DNA from 3 places in the Pseudomonas sp. R1-1 genome. Region 1 is predicted to be linked to each of the others. Evidence: riboswitches for the same ligand, from Rfam matches in the RefSeq annotation. Region 1 holds a riboswitch; each other region holds the start of a gene.
The links. A riboswitch is a leader RNA that binds a small molecule or an ion and turns the genes downstream of it on or off. The one in region 1 is predicted to bind cobalamin.

Region 1 (3,267 bases):
GCCCGCCTTGCCCATGACCTTTTTCATCACCCAGCCACGAATGCCTTTGCTGTCGTCCGGTTTCGGTGGCGCATTGGTTTCGGCCACCAGCACATCCCCATTGGGCAGCACGTACAGCCAGCGCGGATGATCGAGGCCTTCGGCGAACGCGGCGACCTGAGTGCCGGCCGCGGCTGTTGGTTTTGCCCCCTCGGGCCAGCCGATCGCCGGGGCGATGTTCACCGTCGGGATCAGGGTCTTGTTCGGTTCCGGCAGTTTCGGCGACGGGCCAGTGCCGTCGGAGACTTGCAGGCTAGAGGTTTCGCCGCAGGCGCTGAGCCCGCCGGCGAGGGCGATGACGAAAACGAGGTGGGGCTTGCGCATTGCTGATCTTCCCTATGAATGCATTCCTAACCATAGAGGAGGGCGCAAGCCCGATGGTTCAACTGCTCAACCGCGGGCTTCCTTGAACAGCACGGCAATGCCCGGGTGATAGTTGCCCGCTTCGCTGTGCAATTTGCGGTAGGCATAGGGGAAATACCAGGCCACGGCGCAGGTGTGTCCCTTTTGCAGATCGTCGACCATGTCCTGCAGCTCTTCGGGGCTGGCGCTGTGCTGGGCTTTTTGCGGGGCGACGAACAGGCAGCCGAGTTTGAGATCGCTGGCATAACTGGTGCGTTTGGCGTCAGAGGTTATATCGGCCAGGGCTTGGGTCAGGTTGAGGTTGTTGACCCGTGGCCAGCGCTGTGTGGCTTGAATGAAGGCGCGGTCTTCGCTGCCGGCGATAAACAGATCGGCGCGGGCATTGCGCTCGCCGTCTTCGTTCTGTTTGCGGGTGACGGTGTCGTTCAAGGTCACCAGTTCGGCCATCCAGGCTGCGGCCGAAAGCAGGCCGAGGTTGGCTTTCTCATCATGCCAGTACGGCGTATCGCCGTCGCCGCGCACGGTGTTGTAGCGGTCGATACAGTCAAACCAGCGTTCAAGCACCGGGCGCAGGAATTCCAGGCGCGGGTTGCTGATGATCATGCCTTGCATCGTCATCGTCCTTATTGTTGTGGTGTGCTTTTTCGAGAAAAGCATGGCTCTTTGATATCACTTGTCACAGTCTGGCACAAGATTGCCCGCAGATAATTGATTGGTGGCAGTTTCTCGCCCGATGGCCGCCTCTTTAATTGACGCTCCACCCCCAACCCTCTAACCTTCGCCGCTTGTTTCAGGTGCTCTGTGACCTGCGTCGACAGAGTGAAACAGGGAAGCCGGTGAGGGTGGTCTTCACGCGAAGCCACGACGATCCCGGCGCTGCCCCCGCAACGGTAAATGAGTGAACACTGCGTTCAATGCCACTGCTCAACAGCGGGAAGGCGCGCAGTCTGGCCTACGCCGCTCATGAGCCCGGAGACCGGCCTGATCCATCCAGCGGCATCACGGTGGGCGATGCCAGGCTTTTTGCCGTCTAATCTTGTGCCTGCCCGCCGTTTACCCGTCTCAACGGAGAGCTCCCCATGACCGATTCCCCCGAGCGCGACGAACGCCATCTGGCGCGCATGCAGCGTAAAAAAGCCGTGATCGACGAACGCATCGCCAATTCGCCCGACGAGTGCGGCCTGGTGCTGGTGCTGACCGGCAACGGCAAAGGCAAAAGCAGCTCGGCCTTCGGCATGCTCGCCCGCGCCATGGGCCACGGCATGCAGTGCGGTGTGGTGCAGTTCATCAAGGGCCGCAACAGCACGGGCGAGGAGCTGTTCTTCCGCCGCTTCCCCGAGCAAGTGCGCTTCCATGTGATGGGCGAAGGTTTCACCTGGGAGACCCAGGATCGCCAGCGCGATATCGCCGCCGCCACGGCGGCGTGGGAAGTTTCTCGCGAACTGCTGCGCGATCCGTCGATCGGGCTGGTGGTGCTCGATGAATTGAATATCGCCCTCAAGCACGGCTATCTGGATCTCGATCAGGTGCTCAGCGATTTGCAGGCGCGGCCGCCGATGCAGCACGTGGTGGTTACCGGTCGCGGCGCCAAGCCGGAAATGCTCGAGATGGGCGACACGGTCACGGAGATGGGCATGCTCAAGCACGCCTTCCAGGCCGGCATCAAAGCGCAGAAAGGCGTCGAACTTTGAATCAGCCCCGTCACTGCCCGGCCGTCCTGATTGCCGCGCCGGCTTCCGGCCAGGGCAAGACCACCGTCACCGCCGCGCTCGCCCGTTTGCATCGCAATCAGGGGCGCAAGGTCCGCGTGTTCAAATGCGGCCCGGACTTTCTCGACCCGATGATCCTCGAGCGCGCCAGCGGTGCGCCGGTCTATCAACTGGACATGTGGATGGTCGGCGAGCAGGAAAGCCGTCGCCTGTTGTGGGAAGCCGCCGGCGACGCGGACCTGATTCTGATCGAAGGCGTGATGGGCCTGTTTGACGGCACGCCGTCGAGCGCTGATCTGGCGCGACACTTTGGCGTGCCGGTGCTCGGGGTGATCGACGGCACCGCCATGGCGCAGACCTTCGGTGCGTTGGCGTTGGGCCTGGCGAAATATCAGCCGGACCTGCCATTCGCCGGAGTGCTGGCCAACCGCGTCGGCACCTTGCGTCATGCGCAATTGCTTGAAGGCAGTCTCACCGAAGGCCTGCGCTGGTACGGCGCCTTGTCGCGTGAGACCGGTATCGAGCTGCCGAGCCGCCATCTCGGCCTGGTACAGGCCAGCGAACTGAATGATCTGGACCTGCGCCTCGACGCTGCCGCCGACGCACTGGCCAGCAGTTGCGAAGTCGCCTTGCCGCCAGCAGTCGAGTTCGCCGCGCCGGATGTGATTGCTGCCGAGCCGTTGTTGAACGGCGTGCGGATCGCGGTGGCCCGCGATGAGGCATTTGCCTTCACCTACGGCGCAAGCCTCGATCTGTTGCAGGCGATGGGCGCCGAGTTGAGCTTCTTCTCACCGATCCGCGACACGCAATTGCCCGAGGCGGACAGTCTGTATCTGCCGGGCGGGTACCCCGAGCTGCACCACGTTGCACTGGCACAGAACACTGCAATGCTCGAGGCGATCCGTGCACACCACGCGGCGGGCAAACCGCTGCTGGCCGAATGCGGTGGCATGCTGTATCTGCTCGATTCGCTGACCGATGTCGAAGGCACCCGTGCTGAACTGGTCGGGTTGTTGCAGGGCGATGCGGTGATGCAAAAGCGTCTGGCGGCCTTGGCGCTGCAGGCGGTCGATCTGCCGGAAGGCTCGTTGCGCGGGCACACGTATCACCATTCGCTGACGACCACCGAGCTGACGCCGATTGCCCGTGGGCTGAG
Region 2 (3,267 bases), 1.8 Mb from region 1:
GTGGTAGATCTTGCCGATGCCGTGGCCGCAATATTCGCGCACCACGCTAAAGCCTTCCTTTTCGGCAAGGCACTGAATCGCGTAACCGATATCGCCCAGCGTGGCGCCCGGTTTGACCGCACGAATACCTGCGCACATGGCGTCATAGGTGGTCTTGATCAGATGTTGCGCTTCAGGCGTGGCCTCACCGACCACGTACATGCGGCTGGTGTCGCCGAACCAGCCGTCCTTGATCACGGCGATGTCGAGGTTGAGGATATCGCCGTCCTTCAACGGTGTAGCAGAAGGAATGCCGTGGCAGACCACGTCATTGACCGAGGCGCAGACGGTTTTCGGAAAGCCGTGATAACCGACGTTGGCCGGCACCGCTTTCTGCACATTGACGATGTAGTCGTGGCACAGCCGATCCAGTTCATCGGTAGTCACCCCGGCCTTGACGTGGGGCACCAGCATCGCCAGCACTTCGGCGGCCAGTTTGCCGGCCGCGCGGGATTTTTCGATCTCGGCCGGGGTGTTGAGCTTGATCTGGTTTCTCATGCGAGGGCGACTTCCTGTGTCAGTTGGTGCAGGTCGAGCCCGCCGTTCTGTTCGGCGCGGATCAGCAAACGGCAGATCGCGCTGTGGTCGAGATTGGGGTGCAACTCGGCGAGCATGCCGATGCGCATCCAGTGCTCGGCCTGCGCGTTGATCGAGCGGCTGAGTGCGTTGCTGGAGATGCGCAGGTTTTCGTGCATGTCTTCGGAAATTTTTACGATGCCCATGGCGGTAATCCGATACGGAATGTATATGGATCGTATATTAGCGTTGGGGGTTCGTGGATTGCAAATCAGGGTTGTGTGGTTTTTTCAGGATCGGGAGGTTGGTGGTCAAAAGCATGCGTTCGGCTTTGGCCTTGTAGTGACCCGGCCCCTCACCCCAGCCCTCTCCCCCTGGAGAGGGAGCCGATTTCGGTTGGTTTTGAAATTTGCATTCGACTCGGTATTTCATGTCGACGTAGCCCTCGCATCCACCGCGGTCAGTCCCCTCTCCCTCCGGGAGAGGGCTAGGGTGAGGGGCTTTTCAACAGATTGATCTCCCCCTCAACCGCCCAAATCGTCTACCATGCCGCCGCCGGTTTCCACACGGGATTAATAGGGAATCCGAGGTGCTTGCTCAGCATCGATCGGAACTGCCCCCGCAACTGTAGGTGCCGAGCCTGCTCCTCGACTGCCACTGGGTAACCCCCGGGAAGGCCGGAGCCAGGCGATGACGCATCAGTCAGGAGACCTGCCGGCACAATGACTACTAACCGGCGGGGTGTCCGGGAAGGACATCGTGCCGTGCGCTTTTTTGCGCGATGACCGGCCTTGCGCTGTTTGCTGACAGCGCTTGATGGTGTGTTTCCAAACCGTACCCGCCCTCCCCGTACGGTTCCATTGGAGACTGCCCCATGCTGCTGCCCCGTATTGCCACCCTGTTCACCGGTCTGGGCCTTTGCGCTTTCGCGCAAGCGGCGCCCACGGTTTATCCGCTGACGATCGAGAACTGCGGCAGTACCCTGACCTTCCAGCACGCCCCGGCACGCACGGTTACCATCGGCCAGGCCGGCACGGAAATGCTCTATGCCCTGGGGCTGAGCGACAAAGTCGTTGGCACTTCGCTGTGGTTCAACGACGTGCTGGCGAACTACAAGGCGCAGAACGAAAAGATAGAGCGCCTCGCTGATAACGAACCGAGCTTCGAAGCGGTGATCGGCAAGCGCCCGGAACTGGTCGCCGTGGAGCTGGAATGGATGGTCGGCCCGCAAGGTGCGGTCGGCACCCGCGAGCAGTTCCATGAGTTGAAGATTCCGACCTACCTGCTGCCCTCCGACTGCGAAGCCAAGGACAATCTCGTTGGCTCCGATGGGACGCGCCTTGCACCGTTTCGCATCGACAGCATTTACAAGAGCGTGAGCCAACTGGCGGCGATTTTCGATGTGCAGGCGCGTGGCGAACAGCTCAACGAACAGCTCAAGGCCAGCCTCGCGCAATCGATCGCCACGGCGAAAACCCAGCAGCGCAAAGACGTCAGCGCAGTGGTCTGGTTTTCCAGCGCCGAGATGGACATCGAGCCGTTTGTGGCCGGTCACAAAGGCGTTCCGGATTTCATGCTGAGCACCCTGGGCGTGCGCAATGTGGTCGAGTCGGATGAAGAATGGCCAACCGTGGGCTGGGAAACCATTGCCAAGGCCAACCCGACTTTCCTGGTCATCGCGCGCATGGATCGTCGGCGTTTCCCGGCTGACGATTATCAGAAGAAACTTGCCTTCCTGCGCAGCGACCCGGTGACGCGCAACATGGACGCGGTGAAACACAACCGCATCATCATCCTCGACGCCATGGCCATGCAGGCCAGCCTGCGCACCTTCGACGGCCTCGCGCAACTCGCCGCCGCCATCAACGCCTACGACCTGGCGCCATGAGCAGACGCCTGATCCGTTCGCTGCTGGTTGTGCTGACGCTCGCGCTCGCGCTCATGGGCGGCGTGGCGATCGGTGAGACTTCGATCGAGCCGGGCGTGGTGCTGCAGGTGCTGGCCAACAAGCTGTGGGGCGCCGGTTATGTGCTCGACCCCATCGATGAAGGCATCGTCTGGAATTACCGCCTGACCCGCGCCTTGGTCGCCGCAGCCTGCGGTGCCGGGCTGGCAACGTGCGGGGTGATCTTGCAGTCGCTGTTGCGCAATCCGTTGGCCGATCCTTATTTGCTGGGCATCTCCGCCGGGGCCTCGACTGGCGCGGTAATGGTCGCGTTGCTTGGCGTCGGTGCCGGGCTGGTGTCGCTGTCGGCCGGTGCGTTTGCCGGTGCGGTGACGGCGTTCGTGCTGGTGATTCTGCTGGCACGGGTCAGTGGCTCGGCCAACGGTACCGGGCAGATCATTCTGGCCGGGATTGCCGGATCGCAATTGTTCAATGCGCTGACAGCGTTTTTGATTACCCGCTCGGCGAGTTCCGAGCAGGCGCGCGGAATCATGTTCTGGCTGCTCGGCAACCTCGGCGGGGTGCGCTGGCCATCGGTGTGGCTGGCGGTGCCGGTGGCCCTGCTCGGGCTGGTTGTGTGCCTGTGGCATCGGCGGGCGCTGGATGCGTTTACCTTTGGCGCGGACTCGGCGGCGTCGCTCGGCATACCAGTGCGCCGCGTGCAGATTCTGCTGATCGGTTGCGCGGCGTTGGTCACGGCGGTGATGGTCTCGATTGTCGGTTCGATCGGTTTTGTCGGCCTGGTGATTCCCCATGCGGCGCGGTTG
Region 3 (3,267 bases), 970 kb from region 1:
ATCGCCGCTGCACAGGATCACCAGCTCGGCAGGCGTCTGGCCAAGGTCGGCAATATTGTCATCCGAGACGAAACCGCCGGGCTGGGTCCTGAGCAGGTGCATGACTTAAACGCTGAGCGCGGCGCGCAATTGCGCTTCGAGTTGTGCTGCGTCCAATTCCTGGCCGATCAACACCAGTCGCGTCACGCGCGCTTCGTCGGCGCCCCACTGACGGTCGAAATGCTTGTCGAAGCGCGTACCCACGCCCTGAATCAGCAGGCGCATCGGCTTGTTCGGAATCGCGGCGAAGCCTTTCACGCGCAGGATACCGTGCTGCACCACCAGTTGCGTCAGCGCGTCGAGCAGCAGGCTTTCGTCGGCTTGCGGCAGTTCGATGGAGATCGAGTCGAAGGCGTCGTGATCGTGGTCATCGTGATCGTCATCACCGTCGTGGTGATGGTCGTGGTGACTGTGACGGCTGTCGATGTGCTCTTCGGAACCGGCGCCGAGGCCGATCAACACGTCCAGCGGCAGACGGCCGTTGCTCGCTTCAATGATTTTTACAGCGGGCGGCAGCTCCTCCGCGACTTCAGCACGCACGCGCGCAAGATCTTCGGCGCTGGTCTGGTCGGCCTTGTTGAGGATCACCAGATCGGCGCTGGCCAGTTGGTCGGCGAACAGTTCGTGCAGCGGCGATTCGTGATCGAGGTTCGGGTCAAGCTTGCGCTGGGCATCGACCTGATCCGGAAACGCGGCGAAGGTGCCGGCGGCCACGGCCGGGCTGTCGACCACGGTGATCACCGCATCAACGGTGCAGGCGCTGCGGATTTCCGGCCACTGGAAGGCTTGCACCAACGGTTTTGGCAGGGCCAGGCCTGAGGTTTCGATGAGGATGTGATCGAGATCGCCGCGACGCGCGACCAGTTCGCGCATCACCGGGAAAAACTCTTCCTGCACCGTGCAGCACAGGCAGCCGTTGGCCAGTTCGTAAACGCGGCCGCTGGCTTCTTCTTCGGTGCAACCGATGGTGCACTGCTTGAGGATTTCGCCGTCGATGCCCAGCTCGCCAAACTCATTGACGATCACCGCAATGCGCCGGCCCTGGGCGTTATCGAGCATGTGCCGCAGCAAGGTGGTTTTGCCCGAACCGAGGAAACCGGTGACGATGGTGACGGGGAGTTTGGCCAGTGTTTTCATCGGTATGCCCTTTGGCAAAGCGGCGGGCATACGGGACGAGAACCGGCCACGCGCACGCGCGCCGGAAGTATTCGCCACCGGATCACCCCGCCCGGTTGAAAGTGAGAATCTGTGACGAGGCAGGTCTCCTGGCTGACAGTGTTCAGGCGCCAGGCCTGGCGTTCGCTGCGCCTTCCCGCGGGCTCGTTGACCGAGCTGGCAGTGGCGTGGCAGCGAACATCACCGTTCACAGTTGCGGGGGCAGCCGCGGCTTTGACCGCGTTCCCTTCTTAGCTTCGGCAGATACCGAAGAACCTCGAAGGCGCAAGGCTACGCATGGTGCAATGGCGGGTCAATGTCTGGATTGGGATCATGACCGACAGGCCGAACGTCAGGGCGAAGACCTTTGGTTACTTTGGGGCGTTTGCCAAAGTAACTCGCCGCCAGACGAAACCGCCGTCAGCAACCCTGGATATTCACTCGCGACCGAAAATTGACTCAAACCCACCCGCATGCTCTCCTGTACGCCTTGTTACGGGTGCCCTTCACAGGGTGAAACGGGAAACCGGTGAATCATGTGCTTTACTCAGAGCCATGTCAGTCCGGTGCTGCCCCCGCAACGGTAAGCGAGCGAAGCGTCAAAACCACTGTGCCAACGGCATGGGAAGGTGACGCTTGCAGATTGGCCCGGCGCCAACCCCTCGTGAGCCCGGAGACCGGCCCGCAACACACGGTGCGCAATCAGCGTCACTGGACATAACAAACCCGCGGTGGGCGGGCGCTGTTCGTACCTCCGCGTGTCCGTCACGCAGGGTCCGCATGCGTTCGACTGCCCCTGACACTCCATAGGGAAGCGCCATGTCGATCATCAGCAGCACCGCCAGCAACGCGGACAAAATCGCCAGCACCACCACCCTGAGCCAACGCCTGATTGCCGCCGCCTTCGCCTCGATTCTCGGCGCCGGGCTGGTGTATTTCGCCGGTTTCTCGCATATCGAAGCGGTGCACAACGCGGCCCACGATACCCGCCACAGCGCTGCGTTCCCGTGCCACTGAGACCTGTCGAATGATCAAGCGAATTGCGCAAACCGCAGGTTTCACTGGCCTGCTGGCCGCCCTGCTCCTCACGCTGCTGCAAAGCTTCTGGGTCTCGCCGCTGATTCTTCAGGCGGAAACCTATGAAAAATCCGAGCCGGTCGCCGCAGTCCACGAACACGCGGCCGGCACCGCGGCGCACAGCCATGACGGCGAAGCCTGGGAGCCGGAAAACGGCTGGCAGCGGGTGGTTTCGACCACCGCTGGCAATCTGGTGGTAGCGGTCGGTTTCGCCCTGATGCTTGCCGGTCTGTACACCCTGCGTGCGCCGCGCTCGACCGCGCAAGGCCTGCTCTGGGGGCTGGCCGGTTACGCGACGTTCGTGCTGGCGCCAACGCTGGGCCTGCCGCCGGAATTGCCGGGCACCGCTGCGGCTGATCTGGCTTCGCGACAGATGTGGTGGATCGGCACTGCGGCCTCGACCGCGGTCGGCCTGTCGCTGATCGCCTTTAGCCGGCACTGGCTGATGAAGCTGCTCGGTGTGGCGATTCTCGCGGTGCCGCATGTGATCGGCGCGCCGCAACCGCTGGTGCATTCGATGCTCGCGCCCGAAGCGCTGGAAACCCGGTTCAAGATCGCTTCGCAATTGACCAACGTGGCGTTCTGGCTGGCACTGGGCCTGATCAGCGCCTGGTTGTTCCGCCGCAACAGCAACGGTCAATACCACGCATGAGCGATGACCGCGCAGCGTCGACGCTGGTGGTCGGCCTCGGCTGCCAGCGCGGCTGTCCGACCAGTACGCTGCGCGCGTTACTCGACCAGGCCTTGCAGGCGCACCGCATCGAGCTCAAGTCGATCAAGGCCCTGGCCAGCATCGATTTGAAGCGCGACGAGCCGGGCCTGCAAGAATTGGCCGCGCAACTGGCCTTGCCCCTGCTGTACTTCAGCAGCGAGGAACTGGCCGGTTACCAGTCGATGCTCAGCCACCAGTCGCAAATCGCTTACGAACGCACCGGCTGCTACGGCGTGGCGGAAAGCGCAGCGCTGGCGCTCGCCGAACAACTCCTGCAAGCGCCG

Region 2: linked by a shared signal. The riboswitch ahead of J3P75_RS11510 (ABC transporter substrate-binding protein) and the one ahead of cobO (cob(I)yrinic acid a,c-diamide adenosyltransferase) in region 1 are both predicted to bind cobalamin.
Region 3: linked by a shared signal. The riboswitch ahead of cobW (cobalamin biosynthesis protein CobW) and the one ahead of cobO (cob(I)yrinic acid a,c-diamide adenosyltransferase) in region 1 are both predicted to bind cobalamin.

What each region holds. Positions count from the first base shown of each region.
Region 1 covers NZ_CP071663.1:4,366,048-4,369,314, reverse strand. The annotation lists gene J3P75_RS19545 (PQQ-dependent sugar dehydrogenase) at 1-363, opposite strand, end outside; gene J3P75_RS19540 (hypothetical protein) at 430-1,014, opposite strand; cobalamin riboswitch at 1,178-1,401, shown strand; gene cobO (cob(I)yrinic acid a,c-diamide adenosyltransferase) at 1,482-2,093, shown strand; gene J3P75_RS19530 (cobyrinate a,c-diamide synthase) at 2,090-3,267, shown strand, end outside.
Region 2 covers NZ_CP071663.1:2,518,448-2,521,714, reverse strand. The annotation lists gene map (type I methionyl aminopeptidase) at 1-537, opposite strand, end outside; gene J3P75_RS11515 (ParD-like family protein) at 534-761, opposite strand; cobalamin riboswitch at 1,095-1,288, shown strand; gene J3P75_RS11510 (ABC transporter substrate-binding protein) at 1,430-2,443, shown strand; gene J3P75_RS11505 (FecCD family ABC transporter permease) at 2,440-3,267, shown strand, end outside.
Region 3 covers NZ_CP071663.1:3,400,369-3,403,635, forward strand. The annotation lists gene cobN (cobaltochelatase subunit CobN) at 1-102, opposite strand, end outside; gene cobW (cobalamin biosynthesis protein CobW) at 106-1,176, opposite strand; cobalamin riboswitch at 1,278-1,489, opposite strand; cobalamin riboswitch at 1,675-1,894, shown strand; gene J3P75_RS15370 (CbtB domain-containing protein) at 2,014-2,211, shown strand; gene J3P75_RS15375 (CbtA family protein) at 2,222-2,923, shown strand; gene J3P75_RS15380 (cobalamin biosynthesis protein) at 2,920-3,267, shown strand, end outside.